Regions from separate parts of the Kiloniella antarctica genome, predicted to be linked through region 3. Evidence: riboswitches for the same ligand, from Rfam matches in the RefSeq annotation. Region 3 holds a riboswitch; each other region holds the start of a gene.
What was found. Region 3 has a riboswitch for cobalamin ahead of ACFSKO_RS03100 (aromatic ring-hydroxylating oxygenase subunit alpha). Riboswitches for the same ligand answer to the same signal wherever they lie in the genome.
Positions count from the first base shown of each region.

Region 1: linked by a shared signal. The riboswitch ahead of ACFSKO_RS01210 (hypothetical protein) and the one ahead of ACFSKO_RS03100 (aromatic ring-hydroxylating oxygenase subunit alpha) in region 3 are both predicted to bind cobalamin.
Region 2: linked by a shared signal. The riboswitch ahead of ACFSKO_RS18770 (CbtB domain-containing protein) and the one ahead of ACFSKO_RS03100 (aromatic ring-hydroxylating oxygenase subunit alpha) in region 3 are both predicted to bind cobalamin.

Region 1 is NZ_JBHUII010000001.1:252,196-257,002, forward strand. It holds gene ACFSKO_RS01195 (N-formylglutamate amidohydrolase) at 1-35, shown strand, start outside; gene ACFSKO_RS01200 (hypothetical protein) at 424-597, shown strand; gene ACFSKO_RS01205 (transglycosylase SLT domain-containing protein) at 715-1,599, shown strand; cobalamin riboswitch at 1,729-1,933, shown strand; gene ACFSKO_RS01210 (hypothetical protein) at 1,970-2,311, shown strand; gene ACFSKO_RS01215 (MATE family efflux transporter) at 2,528-3,832, shown strand; gene ACFSKO_RS01220 (sensor histidine kinase) at 3,870-4,807, opposite strand, start outside.
Region 2 is NZ_JBHUII010000013.1:31,143-35,949, reverse strand. It holds gene ACFSKO_RS18785 (heavy metal translocating P-type ATPase) at 1-954, shown strand, start outside; gene ACFSKO_RS18780 (flagellar basal body-associated FliL family protein) at 1,030-1,542, opposite strand; gene ACFSKO_RS18775 (c-type cytochrome) at 1,695-2,153, opposite strand; cobalamin riboswitch at 2,650-2,864, shown strand; gene ACFSKO_RS18770 (CbtB domain-containing protein) at 2,905-3,090, shown strand; gene ACFSKO_RS18765 (CbtA family protein) at 3,127-3,885, shown strand; gene ACFSKO_RS18760 (hypothetical protein) at 4,687-4,807, shown strand, end outside.
Region 3 is NZ_JBHUII010000001.1:644,930-649,736, forward strand. It holds gene ACFSKO_RS03090 (alpha/beta hydrolase) at 1-518, shown strand, start outside; gene ACFSKO_RS03095 (O-methyltransferase) at 528-1,184, opposite strand; cobalamin riboswitch at 1,346-1,578, shown strand; gene ACFSKO_RS03100 (aromatic ring-hydroxylating oxygenase subunit alpha) at 1,721-2,971, shown strand; gene ACFSKO_RS03105 (FAD-binding oxidoreductase) at 3,071-4,159, shown strand; gene ACFSKO_RS03110 (fumarylacetoacetate hydrolase family protein) at 4,380-4,807, shown strand, end outside.

The DNA.
Region 1 (4,807 bases), 390 kb from region 3:
TCGGAACCATAGACGTAAATTCTCTCGACTATTAAATCGCGCCCAATAAGGTTAGATATAAAGATCCTTATTAAACGACATGCATGGCAGATTTTGCCCGATCTATTAATGTTCTTTCAAAATATAGTGACCCCCTCAAAGATTAATTACCAAAGCCCTCCCAAAAAACACCCTCTCTGAGTATAGGATAAAATGACGTCGACGGGTCCGTTTAATACTTATATTAAGATTTTATAATTACTAAATATTTCAACACTTAAAGCATCATACCATCGAGAAATTATCTGCAAAAACCTTCCCCACCTTACTTCTATAGCAATCAATAGTTAACCGATTCTCCAAACTCGCTGGCCTTATATTTGCACTGTTAAAGAAGGTACAGAACTTCCCGTCAAAATTTTGACCTCAGCTAAGGAGGAGAGAATGTTACACTCAGAGCACCGTCAAGACTTTCTTATTCGTAAAAATGAAGAACCTATAAAAATTTTGGCATTCAAAGAAGACGAAGCCAAAAATTATATAGGCCGTGTTACCCGGCGGTTCCCAAAGGCACATTGGGAAATTCTCCCAAGAATGTTGCCAATCCAAACAGATTAAGAACTCAAAAAATCCACTGCCAAGCTAACAAGAGTGACTATCATAAAGATGCTTGATCAACAGCAAGATATATACTGGCATATATCTTGCTGAGAAGGAGGGGAGAGGAGAAGTAATATGGTACCCCGTAATTTAGTTTTATTTTTCAGTGCAAGTCTTTTGGCCACCGTTTTAACGGGCCAGCACGCCTTATCCCAAGAGATCAAAGGTAATAGCGACATCTGTGCTGGCATTATAACAAAAACAGAAATGCAGAAAACCATTCCGCTTCACCTTCTCCGCGCGATTTCTTTGGTCGAATCAGGAAAATGGGACAAGAAAAAGGGGGCAAGAGTTGCCTGGCCCTGGACTGTAATGGCAGAGGGGAAAGGCAGATATCTCCACTCAAAAGAAGCTGCAATCAATGAGGTGCGCAAGCTCAAGGCCAAGGGCGTAAGGAACATCGACGTTGGTTGTATGCAAGTTAACCTTCATCATCACGCCAAAGCTTTTTCTAATTTAGAGGCCGCCTTCGACCCACAGACAAACGTTGCCTATGCTGCTCAATTTCTCATTGATTTACGTAAAAAATCTCCATCATGGACTTCTGCTGTTGGACGCTATCATTCATATAACCAAGAATTTAGCACTCCCTACAGGCGCAAAGTTCTTAAAGCTTGGAGGGATGAAAAACATCGTCTTAATAAAGAAATGCGAATTGCGGCCTTAGAAAAAAAGGCGATAAAGCAAGCCGCCATTAAGGCCAGACAGCCCGGCGCCATTTCTGTAACACATATCAAGGTTGAGGCTGATCCCAAGCTTATCAAAAACGTGCCCAAATCGAGCCCACGAAAGAAAAATATTACTAAAAACACCCCCGCGGACAACAACATCACCAAAAATGTATCGACACCGACACCGACACCGACACAAATGATTATTGCGGATACTCCTAAACAATCATTGGATAATCGCTCTATCGCGACACGACTATTTTACACTATCAAGAAACAAGAATCCTAACGTCCGATTTGAAACCAAGTAGAGCAAATATGACATATGCGACACTTTCTTAAACGGATGAGGCTTTCTTCTCTAATTTACCGATCAAACACTCTCCACCAATTGACACTCGCCCCATTCCTCAAGTAACGTTTCCTAAATCGCGAGGTTCCCCCTGTGGGATGAAAAGGGAATTTGGTGACGTCCGAAAGGATTGAGTCCAAAGCTGCCCCCGCAACTGTAAGTGGTTAGACTTTGTCATGTTGCCCACTGATCTCAACAAGGAGATCGGGAAGGATTAGACAAAAGTTGATGATCCATGAGCCAGGAGACCTGCCATCGCATTGTTCAACCATTAACCCGGGCGGGGTGCACCGGAGGAGATAGTACAATGTCGACTCTTACGACTGATATCGGTCATACTGAAACATTTTCACATACAAAACTCAATGACGACCCCAAGTCGATTATCCATCAAATGGTAATGATCGACAGCTGCAAACGTACGCCTGCCGAAGACGCTATCCTGGCTTGGATTTTGAGTCTCCCAAACGAGCTTGATCCAGCATCAGCCGCCAAACGCTTGCTGGATAAATACGAGGATCTCGCAGTAAAATCCAATGAAGGAGCGATCAAAACCCTTGGATTTTTAAAACAAACAGCAGAGTATCCCCAATCCCGCCTGTCGAATTGTCGACGGAAGACCAGATCCCAACGTAGATATCACAACTGAAAAAAAGACGAAGGCAGACACCGCGACCTTTGGCGAACACATACTGTGTCTAATCTAAAGAGTCTTTTTGTCCTCCTTTTTCTCTCTGCCAATAAGCTTGTTTAAAATAAGATTTTACTGATAAATAGAAAAGGTTGGCTTGTGTTTTCATATAAAGGGGCTGACCTTTTCTAATCATGACGTCTTTTTTATTGTCAATCGACACAGCAGGCTTTTTTGACCGATCAATACAAACGCATTCTTGTTCTTGCGACCCCCCTTATCATCTCTAATCTGACGGTCCCTCTATTAGGGGCTGTCGACACTGCCGTGATGGGTCATCTCCCTGATCCGGCTTATATTGGTGGTGTCGCAGTGGGGAGCACAATTTTCAGCTTCTTATTTTGGGGTTTCGGGTTTCTTAAAATGGGTACTGTTGGCTTTACAGCTCAATCCTTTGGTGCCGAAAACAAAGACGAGCAACAGGCCTCGTTACTGCGTCCGCTTGTACTCTCGATTATGCTTGGCTGTCTGCTGATACTTTTCCAAGCCCCCCTATTAAAGCTATGTGTTGATTTGATTGACGGAAGCGAGCAAGTTCGTACTCTATCCCTTGATTACAGCTACATACGGATATGGAGTGCTCCGGTAACCCTCGCAAACTATGCCGTTATTGGGTGGTTGATTGGAAAAGGGGAGCCACGCTTAACTTTCCTGCTTCAAGTTCTAATCAATACTGTAAATATCCTCTTGGATTTACTTTTTGTTATTGAGCTTGGTTGGGGTGTGGAGGGCGTGGCGCTGGCCACTGTTATTGCAGAAGCTGTTGGCCTCATTGCCGGAATTTGGTTCATCCTGAAACGTTCTCATTTTCTCGAACAAAAAATAAAGTGGGGAAATGTACTTGAAGCATCCCATATTCGGTCCCTCTTTACGGTAAACCGCGACATATTTATCCGAACATTATGTCTGATCTTCTCTTTTGCCTACTTCACACGTGTTGGAGCTAATCTTGGTGACAGCACACTTGCTGCAAATGCAATTCTAATGCAATTCATGTATTTTTCTGCTTATGGGCTGGATGGCTTTGCACATGCGGCAGAAATAACGACGGGCTATGCCAAAGGTAAAAAAGACAACACCGAATTTCGAAATGTCGTAAAAGCCAGCAGCTTTATGGCCTTACTTACCTCGGTCGTTTTTTCTCTGATTTTCTATCTTTCAGGATCAATGATTATTGGCCTATTTACCGATATCAACAGTGTAAAAGAAATTGCCCATAACTATCTACCATGGGTCATTTTAATGCCTATGATTAGTGTCACAAGTTTTCAACTTGATGGCATATTCATAGGCACGACACAAACCAAAGAGCTTAGGAATGCAATGATCCAATGCTTGATTATATTCTTAGGTAGCTGTTGGATTTTCGTACCTTTATGGGGAAATCACGGTCTCTGGTTCTCGATGTCAATTTATATGGCGGCCCGTGGACTTACTTTATTGAGGTATTACCCTGCACTTGCTCGATCTATTGGATAATTCACGATCAACTCCCCCCTACTTCTTGAAGAGAGTTTTAATCGGTGTTTTGTGGAAGAGAGACAATGATGGATAGCCCCCCGTCCTGTCGGTTTTCAGCACGGACATAGCCTCCAATCGCCTCGACATTCCGTCGGACAATCCAGAGCCCAATCCCCATATGGTTATTACTACTGGCCGTTTCGTCGAGATCTTGATTGGATTTGCGCGGACGATAAGACACATAACGCTCAAATATCCGCTCCAGCTCGCTTTCCGGGACACCAGGCCCACGGTCCCGCACAGCAAGTTCTGCGGTTTTCTTGCCGTTGATCAATTCGACCGTCACCGTTGTTCCCCGCGGAGAAACTTCCAATGCATTATCAATGATATTTTCCAAGATCGTCTCAAGCATATCTTCGCCAGCCAACACGGAAATTTCATGATCGATAGAACTTTGAAGAATCACTCCTTGCTCAGAGAAACTCACATTGTAGGCCTCTAACATACGAAGTAACAAAGCAGAAAGGCCAATATTTTCACGAGGTGGGTCGAGTAGTTCTGCCGAAGTATGTTCAAGGTGTCGGGCTGTAGAAACTAAATTCTCCAAGCGATCAAGAGCTTCCTCGACAACTTGTAACGCACGTTGTGCTCGTTTATTTTCTGGCTCAACGGTTTTATTTAATGGTTCCAGAGCTTGGCGTATAATCGCAAGAGGTGTTTTAAACGCATGGGCGTTATCTTCAGCAGCCCTGCGGATTGAGTCAGATGATTCCCGTAATGTATGCGTCATACGGTCAAATTCATAGGCTACGGGTTCAAGCTCCGGAACCTTATTTCCGACCATAAAACTACTTTTCCCAATACGACCCTCTCGAATACCGCGGGCGAGATCACGAAAACGAGACAAATCTCGCCACACTGTAAAGACAAGGATTGCCAGAATAAATGCCATCCCAAGATAAATTGCAGAAGCGATCTGGACCTCGAGAGTTT
Region 2 (4,807 bases), on a different contig from region 3:
GTCGACAAAACAGGTACGTTAACAGAAGGTAAACCAGAATTAACTGATATTGAAACCGCAAATGGTTTTTCGGAACAAAAAGTCTTACGTCTCATCGCAGCAGTGGAAAAAAAATCTGAGCACCCAATAGCAGAAGCAATCGTTCGTGCTGCAGAGAAAAAAGAACTTACCATGCCATCTGTGGAAAACTTTTCTTCAGTCACAGGCTATGGAGTTCAAGCCGTTGTCGAAGGAAAGTCAGTCCTTATTGGCGCGGATAGGTTTATGCTACGAGAAGGCATTGATTTGGGTGATCTTAAAGCAATCGGACAAGCTTTGGGTAAGAAAGCAAAAACCCCTCTTTATGCTGCAATCGATGGTCAAGCGGCTGCCATATTTGCTGTTGCTGACCCTATCAAAGAAAGTACCCCTTCTGCCATTCAGGCTTTACATAATCTGGGACTAAAGGTTGCCATGATTACAGGCGACAACAAAGGTACCGCCGAAGCAATCGCTAGAGAACTCGGGATAGATCATGTTATTGCTGAGGTACTACCTGAAGGTAAAGTTGCTGCTTTAAAAGACATGAAAAGTGATTTAGTTACACTCGCTTTTGTAGGAGACGGGATCAACGACGCTCCTGCTCTTGCAACTGCAGATGTCGGAATTGCCATTGGCACAGGTACTGACATCGCCATTGAGTCTGCTGATGTTGTATTAATGTCTGGAGATCTGAGAGGTGTTGTCAACGCATTTGATATTAGTAAACATACAATGAGAAATATCCGTCAAAATCTCTTTTGGGCATTTGGTTATAACACCATTTTAATACCAGTAGCTGCAGGAGTTTTCTACCCAATCAATGGAACAATGCTCTCTCCCGCGTTGGCTGCAGGAGCGATGGCATTGTCCAGTATATTTGTACTCTCGAACGCGCTCCGACTACGTTGGGTGAAACCTGTTTTGTTAGAATAAAGCAGCCTCAGTAAATTATAGATAAGGGATGCACTCGTAGCCTTGTGAACAGCGTTACGAGTGCATCCCTTATAATTAATGAACTAACATTTCTTTGAATAGCACGTCTTTGATTTTAATAGGTGTAGTTGCTGAATTCGCCCTTATCAACAGCTCTTCACGTAGCCGTTGGATACCAGCTGTTCCACTTAAATCATCAATTCGAAGTTCTCTTAAATACACTTGAAAATTATCAACTATTCTTGGCATGACGACTTCAACTAAAGGAATATCCGTCTGTTGTTCTAATTCCAAACTAATCGTGATTTTTAAAAAATGATCTCTATTTCCAGAGGGAATCAAATTTATTAAAAATCCAGGAATTTCATAAAATACAGCAGGGCCAATTACAGGTACAACTTCCTCGACAATTTCTTCTTCCACAGCTTCTTTTGGTGCAAACATACCTGTGAAATATGCCCCTGCAGCAGCAGCAGCAAGAATTAGAATGGGTAAGGCAACGAACAAGACAAGCTTCTTACCAGATAATCCACCTTTAGGTCGGGCCTCGACTTCTAATTCTTCTTCACTGGTCGTATCATCAGCCATAAGATAGTCTTTCGATCTCGATTGGAATAAGAATGTCTGAAATTATATGGGCACAAAAATTTCAGATCTTAATATATTTTAATCCGAAAGCATTAATACCTGTATAATTTTGACTAAATTTTCAATCAAGTTTCTACCTTTAGAATATTCTCTTACATGGTATGCTTCTGATAGAGTATCCCATTCTCTTCTTGAATTTCACGAATATAGCGGATGATGTTTTGGACGTCTACCAGCTGGACTTGCCGCTGAGGCGGCATGTTACCAAATTTCCAGTGATGCTGTCGTACTCCGTTCTTTGATGCCAGTATGAACGATTGATCGCCATGATGACCTGGATTATAAATATTATGGATTAACGGAGGGCCATTACTTGTTCCCGATCCATTGCTTCCGTGACACTGTGCACAACTGTTATTGAAAGCAATTTTTCCTTTTTGGGCTATAACAGAAAATTCAGGAACTTTTATTCCTTCCGAATCAGACATATTTTCAATTATGTTATTAGCAAAAACTCCTCCTACCAGTACCACAAATCCGAGTACAAAAATAATTTGGTATTTGTTTTTCACTTTCATATTCTTAAACTCTTCAAAAATTTTATATTTCATTGTATTCGTTTAATAAGTGTAATCTGTAAATATCAACATTAGGTTTTCTTTTACCTGTTGCCGGGAATTTCTAGTGTAAAGTAGCATGGATTAAAGGTGCCTGTTGTTGAGCTGGATCAAGGTGAAATTTGGTTTTGGGTATACCCCTCGCAAGTTGCCTCTACGTAACGATTTATCACGTCTTCTTTAAGTGGTTCCAGCACTCTTTTGTGTCTCTATTTGGTCCAGAGAAATTCCATTATATCAAAGAGAAATGGGTCTGATAAATGCTGCGCACAGCATACTGGCAGCTTGAACAGAGACCACCAATGATATTATTCTTACGCCTCGATCCGTTGTGACCATGTACAGTCCTCAAGCTATATTTTATATTTATGCTCAAATCACTCTATTTTCTGTCAATAACACAAAAATAAGCGGAGTATAATGCGTATTATCTTAGTGATAATAAGAAAAAAGTAGACGAATACTTCAAAAAATGAGTAGTTTGGGATATATATATTTATATGTATCTGGTCCCCCATAAAGGTTAAATATCTGGGGGTTAATAGGGAATACGGAGGAGTTTACCCATCAGGGAACTTTTAACCGTAGCTGCGCCCGCAACTGTATACGGGGAATTGCAAGTTAAACCCACTGGCCGCAAGGCTGGGAAGGAGCTTGCCATAAAGATCCGGAAGCCAGGAGACCTACCAGTCGATCTTATCAACGTTACCTTACCGACGGGTGTTAACGGTACATGGAGAAAATTATGAACTTATCAATAAATTCAGCGTCTTCTGTTGTTTCACAATCTCGCACTAATGCTGTTATGGCTGCTGCTGTTGCAATGATGTTTGGCATATTTATGGTATATGGAGTTGGCTTTGCCCAATCAGCAAGTCTACACAATGCCGCACATGACACTCGCCATTCTTACGCATTTCCCTGCCATTAATTTTGAAACGGAGAAATATCCGTTAGCGAGATCGATATGTTGAAAAGAATAATGTCAACGGCAATCATTGCCGGATTGGTGGCAGGAATACTTGTGTCTGTTGTACACGAATTCACCACAACACCAATTATCCTATATGCAGAAGAGTACGAAAACAGTGGAGAAAATCACCACACTCTTTTACAAGATGCTACTCAAGGGGGGGTAAAAAAGGCCAATGTGCACAGCGATACTCAAGGCCAGATATATCTGGCCGATACAGATTCAGAAGATGGTCAGGAAGAATGGGGACCTAACAATAGGCTTGAGCGTACGTTCTTTACCTCATTGGCTAATATACTGACGGGCGTTGGCTTTGCCGCTATTCTTGTTGCTTGTTTCACCTTTTCCGGGGAGAAACTTTCCGGTCGGCGTGGTGTAATTTGGGGTTTGGCTGGTTTTGCTGTTTTTACCTTGGCACCTTCTCTAGGGCTTCCTCCTGAAGTCCCTGGCAGTATGGCCGCAGACCTATCACTTCGCCAAACTTGGTGGATAGCAACGTCTGTTGCAACCGGTGTGGGGTTGTGGGTAATGATTTTTGGCAGTAAGACTCCGATCTATTTACTTGGGCTTCTCTTAATTATCCTGCCCCATGTTATCGGGGCTCCACAACCCACAGAAATAGGTGGGAATGCTCCGCCTGAACTTGCAGGGCAATTTGTTGCAGCTTCGATTGTGGTGAGCGCCATATTCTGGGTTATTCTTGGGTGGACCTCTGGAGCTTTGTGGAAACATTCCGGGGATGTTGCAAAGTAACCTAAAACTTTGGTGTGAAAGCCCTCATTTTAGAGAAGATCTCGCCCTTTTTGGGTGGGGTCTTCTCTTTGAAGACACAGAATTTTATTGTCCTTTGTATTTTCCAGTAAAAACTAAAAAATAAATGATTTCTTAACGTAAGAAAACAGATTAAGTGTATTATGAACTCCTATCTTCAAGTCATATGGCGAACGGTTAGCAAAGACAAAATCACGAATTTGATGGAACCAATAAATATATTAAAAGCTCTCCCTGATTTTGGGTTGGAGCATTGGATAAACAATGGGTCATGCAAAGCTATAGAAAAAAATAATTTTGCTTATTCAAGTGAAGATAGAGATAAGAACTCACCTTGTATTGTTACACTTAAATTTAAGATTTTCCTAAAAAAATCAGACGAATGCTTTCATAAATCTAATTCGGAAAGTTATTATTACAAAGCAATTCCTTTGGCATTTATTGCTGGGAATCTAGGGCCTGAATTTAGATCAAAGATCAAAATCATTTGCGAAAAGCTCATTACGCAAGACATACCGCATTACTCATATTCTACTGATAAAAGGAACCTGACATTCCTGTTCTATAGATCTTCAAATGTTTTACTTGTTTCAGATATTCTTTTTATTTCATTGAAAAATTCTTAAAAAATTAACAAACCTAATGTAATTTATATAGTAATTTTACTATTCAATGAGGAGGTAACTCAAATATAATTTATATAAAAATCTACTATTTTAAGAAAATCATAGGTATATGAAAAAAAATCTTGACCAATTTAATGTCTGACCTTATGTAAAATTAATGTTTAGAACTTTTCGCACCATGATAATGTTGATTTTAGTACTATCTGCTTCTGTTGTGGAAGTTGGTGCTTTTAATCATGACGGCGATGCTAGTCATCATGAGGTGGCTTCTCAAGATA
Region 3 (4,807 bases):
TAGATATCAATCGCTTGGTGATTGGTGGGGATTCAGCAGGTGGAACCTTAGCTGCGGTAATCACGATGATCGCCCGTGATATCCACTTACTTGGCTTTAATGCTCCCTGGATAAAGGGACAACTTCTTATTTACCCTGCGCTCTCAAGCGAAGTATTGCCTTCTCGCGTTCAACAAGCAGATGCCCCCCTTTTTAGTACGCCTGATCTTAATCTTTTTATCGATTATTATCTTGGTCACCCTGCAACCGAGCAAAACAAACAGGATTTTAAGATCTTTCCAGCACAAGCTGATGATTTTTCCAACCTGCCTCCTGCTTACATCTCTTCGGCTGAGCTTGATCCACTTTCTGATGATGGCCCTGACTTTGTCGACAAACTCAAATCAACTGGCAGTACAGCAAGATCTGTGATTGAGCCCGGCCTCATGCATGGTTGGCTTCGTGCGCGTCATGTTAGCTCCAGGGCAGAGCAAGCTTTTGCGCGAATCGTGCAAGCTCTTAAGGATCTAGCCGCCTAGCAATCATTCCTATTTTTTTCGCACTAAAGTCATGCCGTCAGAAAAGGGCAGCATTGTCATCTCAACCCTTTCGTCTTCTACGATGATTTTATTTAAGGCACGAATGGCCTTAGTAATAGGCTCTGTTACAGAAGCTTTCGCAACATTTCCATACCAAAGCACGTTATCAACGATTAAAAGCCCGCCCGACGATAAAAGCCCCAGACAGGCTTCGTAATAATCAGGATAACGCTCTTTGTCGGCATCTAAAAATATCATATCAAACCGGGCAGCCTTTTGACGCAAGCGCTCTATTTCGGCCAATGCATCGCAGAGCCGCAATTCAATTTTATCCAGCACGCCGGCTTCTAACCAGTAAGCTTCGGCAATATCCGTAAAACGTTTTTGATTATCTAAAGCCATCAAGACACCATCATTCGAGAGTGCCCGCGCCATACATAAACTACTGTATCCAGTAAAAACACCAATCTCTAAAACCGATGTAACCCCAAGAAGCTTGATCAAAAACGCAAGGAGTTGCCCCTGTTCTGGACTGACCTGCATATGTCCAAAACGCATTGCCAGAGTTTCGTTTCTCAAGCGTTCCAACAATTGGTCTTCTCGAACTCCAAAATTGTAAAGATACTCCTGCAATTCATCTGTGATACCAACATGTCGAGAATTCATACAAATAATCCAAATCAATCAAACAAATCACGACCACTTTTACCATAGCAACGACCAATAATTACAGCCATAAACAGTAGTGTCGCAAACGTCGTTCTGCCAGTCGCTTTTTAAGGCGAATCAACTGTGTATTTTAATAAAACTTCTCCTGTCGATAACATAAAATGACAACTCCTCCAGGTGTCACCCAAAAATCAAAATATTAATTTGAGGTGAATAATTGGGAAGTCGGTAAGCGCGATCAAATCTATAGCGCAAATCCGACACTGCCCCCGCAACGGTAGGAGAGGATTAGATTCGCAAAAAACCACTGGGGCTCCCCCTGGGAAGGATGCGAATTGCGGTGATAAGCCTCCTCTCGAGTCCGGAAACCAGCCTGAGGTAAGTCGATAATCGCGGAGGGCGATTGGAACGATATTAAAGCAATAGTCTGTGCTTAAGCACTGCTATCGCCAAGTAGCGTTTCTTTATCTCACCGTAAGCTGCAAGCATAACCCCTAACAAGGGGAGCCAAGAATGGTGAATAGGACCAAGAGATGAGTATATCAACCCACGACAAGATGTTCGATCAGCTCCGGGACAAAAAGCAGAACTATAGTCTTCCCAGAGAGTTTTATAACGATCCAGAGTTTTTTAAACTCGACATGAAGCACATCTTTGGTAAATCCTGGGTTTTTGTAGGCTTGGTTTGCGACATCCCAAAGCCAGGTAATTTTTTTACTCTTTCCATTGGTGATGATCCACTGGTTATTGTCAGAGACGATAACAAAGAAGTTCATGCCATCTATAATACCTGCCGACACAGGGGCTCAAAGGTTTGTCTCGAAGAAAAAGGTCATACCGCTAAACTTGTCTGCCCCTATCACCAATGGACTTACAACCTCGACGGCAATCTTCTTTTTGCCGGCAACATGGATGAAGGTTTTAAGCCAGCCGATTTTCCGCTTAAAAAAGCACATATTGGCATTGCGGGCGGCATGATTTTTGTCAGTCTTGCAGAAAGCCCTCCTCCTTTTGATCATTTTAAAAAAGCCGTTGAACCATTTCTGAAACCTCACGGCTTGGAAAAGGCAAAGGTTGCGCACGAAGTCACCATTCGCGAGCAAGCCAACTGGAAATTGGTGATAGAAAATAATCGTGAGTGCTACCACTGCAACGGCTCCCATCCCGAATTACTTAACACGCTTCTCGAGTTTGATAATACCGATGATCCTCGCGCAACACCTGAATTTAAAAAACTCGTGGCCAAGAAAACCCGTGACTGGGACGCTCAGGGCATTACTCACGAAAGCACCCCTCACAATCTAGAGTATCGTGCTGTTCGTATGCCTCTTGCTGAAGGTTCAGTCTCAATGACAATCGATGGCACCCAGGTTTGCCAAAAACTTATGGGTGACTTGGAAGACCCTGATATGGGTTCCATGCGACTACTACACCTTCCCAACACCTGGAATCATTTTATGGGGGATCACTCTGTAATCTTCCGCGTGATGCCTGTTGGGCCACAAGAAACACTCGTCACGACCAAGTGGATCGTACACGAAGAAGCGGTCGAAGGTGAAGACTACGACATCGAAAAAATGGTCGCAGTCTGGAACGCGACTAATCATCAGGATCGAGAGTTGGCAGAAAATAATCAATTGGGCATTAATTCAAAAGCTTACCAACCAGGTCCTTACGCAGAGAGTGCAGAGTTTGGTGTAATCAATTTCATCAATTGGTACAGCTCCGACATGTTGGGCAAGCTGTTTGATCCCGAAAGATTAAAAGCCATCGCCAGCCAGTAGTAGCTTCTGCACTCAAACACACAAACCGTTAATAACAAGGTCGCACTTAAGTGCGACCGCATGAGTATGCCGAAAAGGCATGAATTGGGAATTCAACAAATGGCTGTCAAACAGGCAATCAGAGAACTTAACACAACAACACAATGGGATAGTCACTCACAGATGCTTGAATGCGTGATGATCCTGCAAGATACTCACGATGTGAAGACATTCTGCTTTCAAACGAATGACAGCAGCTGGTTCCGTTATCTGCCAGGGCAGTTTATTACTCTTGAGCTGGAGATTGATGGCAAGCCCGTGTTGAGAACCTATACACTATCCTCAAGCCCTTCTCGTCCGCTTTCCATTTCAATTACCGTTAAAGCGACAAAAGGTGGTTACGTCTCCAACTGGCTTCATGCAAACCTTAAAGAAGGCGATAAAATCAAGGCTCATGGTCCTGCGGGTCTCTTTACCTTGCATGACTATATGGCTGAAAAATACCTTTTCATTTCTGGCGGTGCAGGCATCACCCCGACCCTTTCAATGACGCGTTGGCTTTTCGATTACGGCAACCACACCGATGTCCATTTCATCCATTGCGCCCGGACACCATCGGACATCATTGCCCGTCAGGAGCTGGAGAGTATGAGTGCACGGGTTGGTGACATTAAGGTCGCATTTGTCTGCGAAGAGCCTGATCCTTATGGCAGCTGGACGGGCTATACAGGTCGAGTCAACCAGTTGATGTTAGAGCTGATTTCATCCGATTATCAAGAACGTGAAATTTTCTGCTGTGGCCCTGCACCTTTTATGCAAGCCGTACGCGACATCCTAAATACTGCTGGCTTCGACATGGATCATTACCACGAGGAAAGTTTTGATTCTCCGATTATCGAAGAGGAAGATCGCCCAGACCACGATGACGTTATTATTGATGATGACGCCAAGTCTTCTGTGACGTTTAGCAAGTCAAAAAAAGATACCCGGGTCAAAGAATCCGACACCATCTTAACCGCCGCCAAAAAAACAGGCCTGCATATTCCAAGTGCCTGTCAGTTCGGTGTTTGCGGGACCTGTAAGGTCAAAAAGATCTCCGGTGACGTTCATATGATGCACAACGGTGGAATCACTCAGGAGCAAATCGACGATGGCTACGTCCTTGCCTGTTGTTCTAATCCTCTTGGAGATGTTGTCATTGACTTTTAAAGCGGTAAGCCCCCCATAAAGGCAGTTTATTAGAGCAGGGGGTAATATCTCCAACCCCTGCTCTACTCTTTAGTTCCTATACGTCACAGGTATTTGTCAGACACAAAACATCCTTCTTGTCGCCAAAAACCCTATTACTGGCTAAAATATTTCAGAATCTGGAAATAACAGACACTGGCAATAATAGGCTTTATTTTAAAAACATTGGGATTTGAAACAGATGAAATTACTGCGTTATGGCCCAGTTGGACAGGAAAAACCTGGACTACTTGATTCAGAAAATAACATCCGAGATCTCTCTCTTATCATTTCAGACATCAACGGATCGACCATCGATGATGCCACACTCACACGACTACGTTCTCATGATCCACAACGGCTCCCCCTTGTTAAGGGCGTGCCCAGAATTGGTCCCTGCATTAACGGCGTAAACAAAATCATTTGTATCGGCTTAAACTATCACGATCACGCCACAGAAGTTGGTGCTAAACCAACACCTGAACCACGCATTTTTATGAAAGCTAATTCGTCCATCTGTGGTCCAAATGATAACGTAGAAATTCCACGTGGCTCCCAGAAAACTGATTGGGAAGTTGAGCTGGCCATCGTGATTGGCAAAAAAGCAAAGTATGTTGATGAAACCTCTGC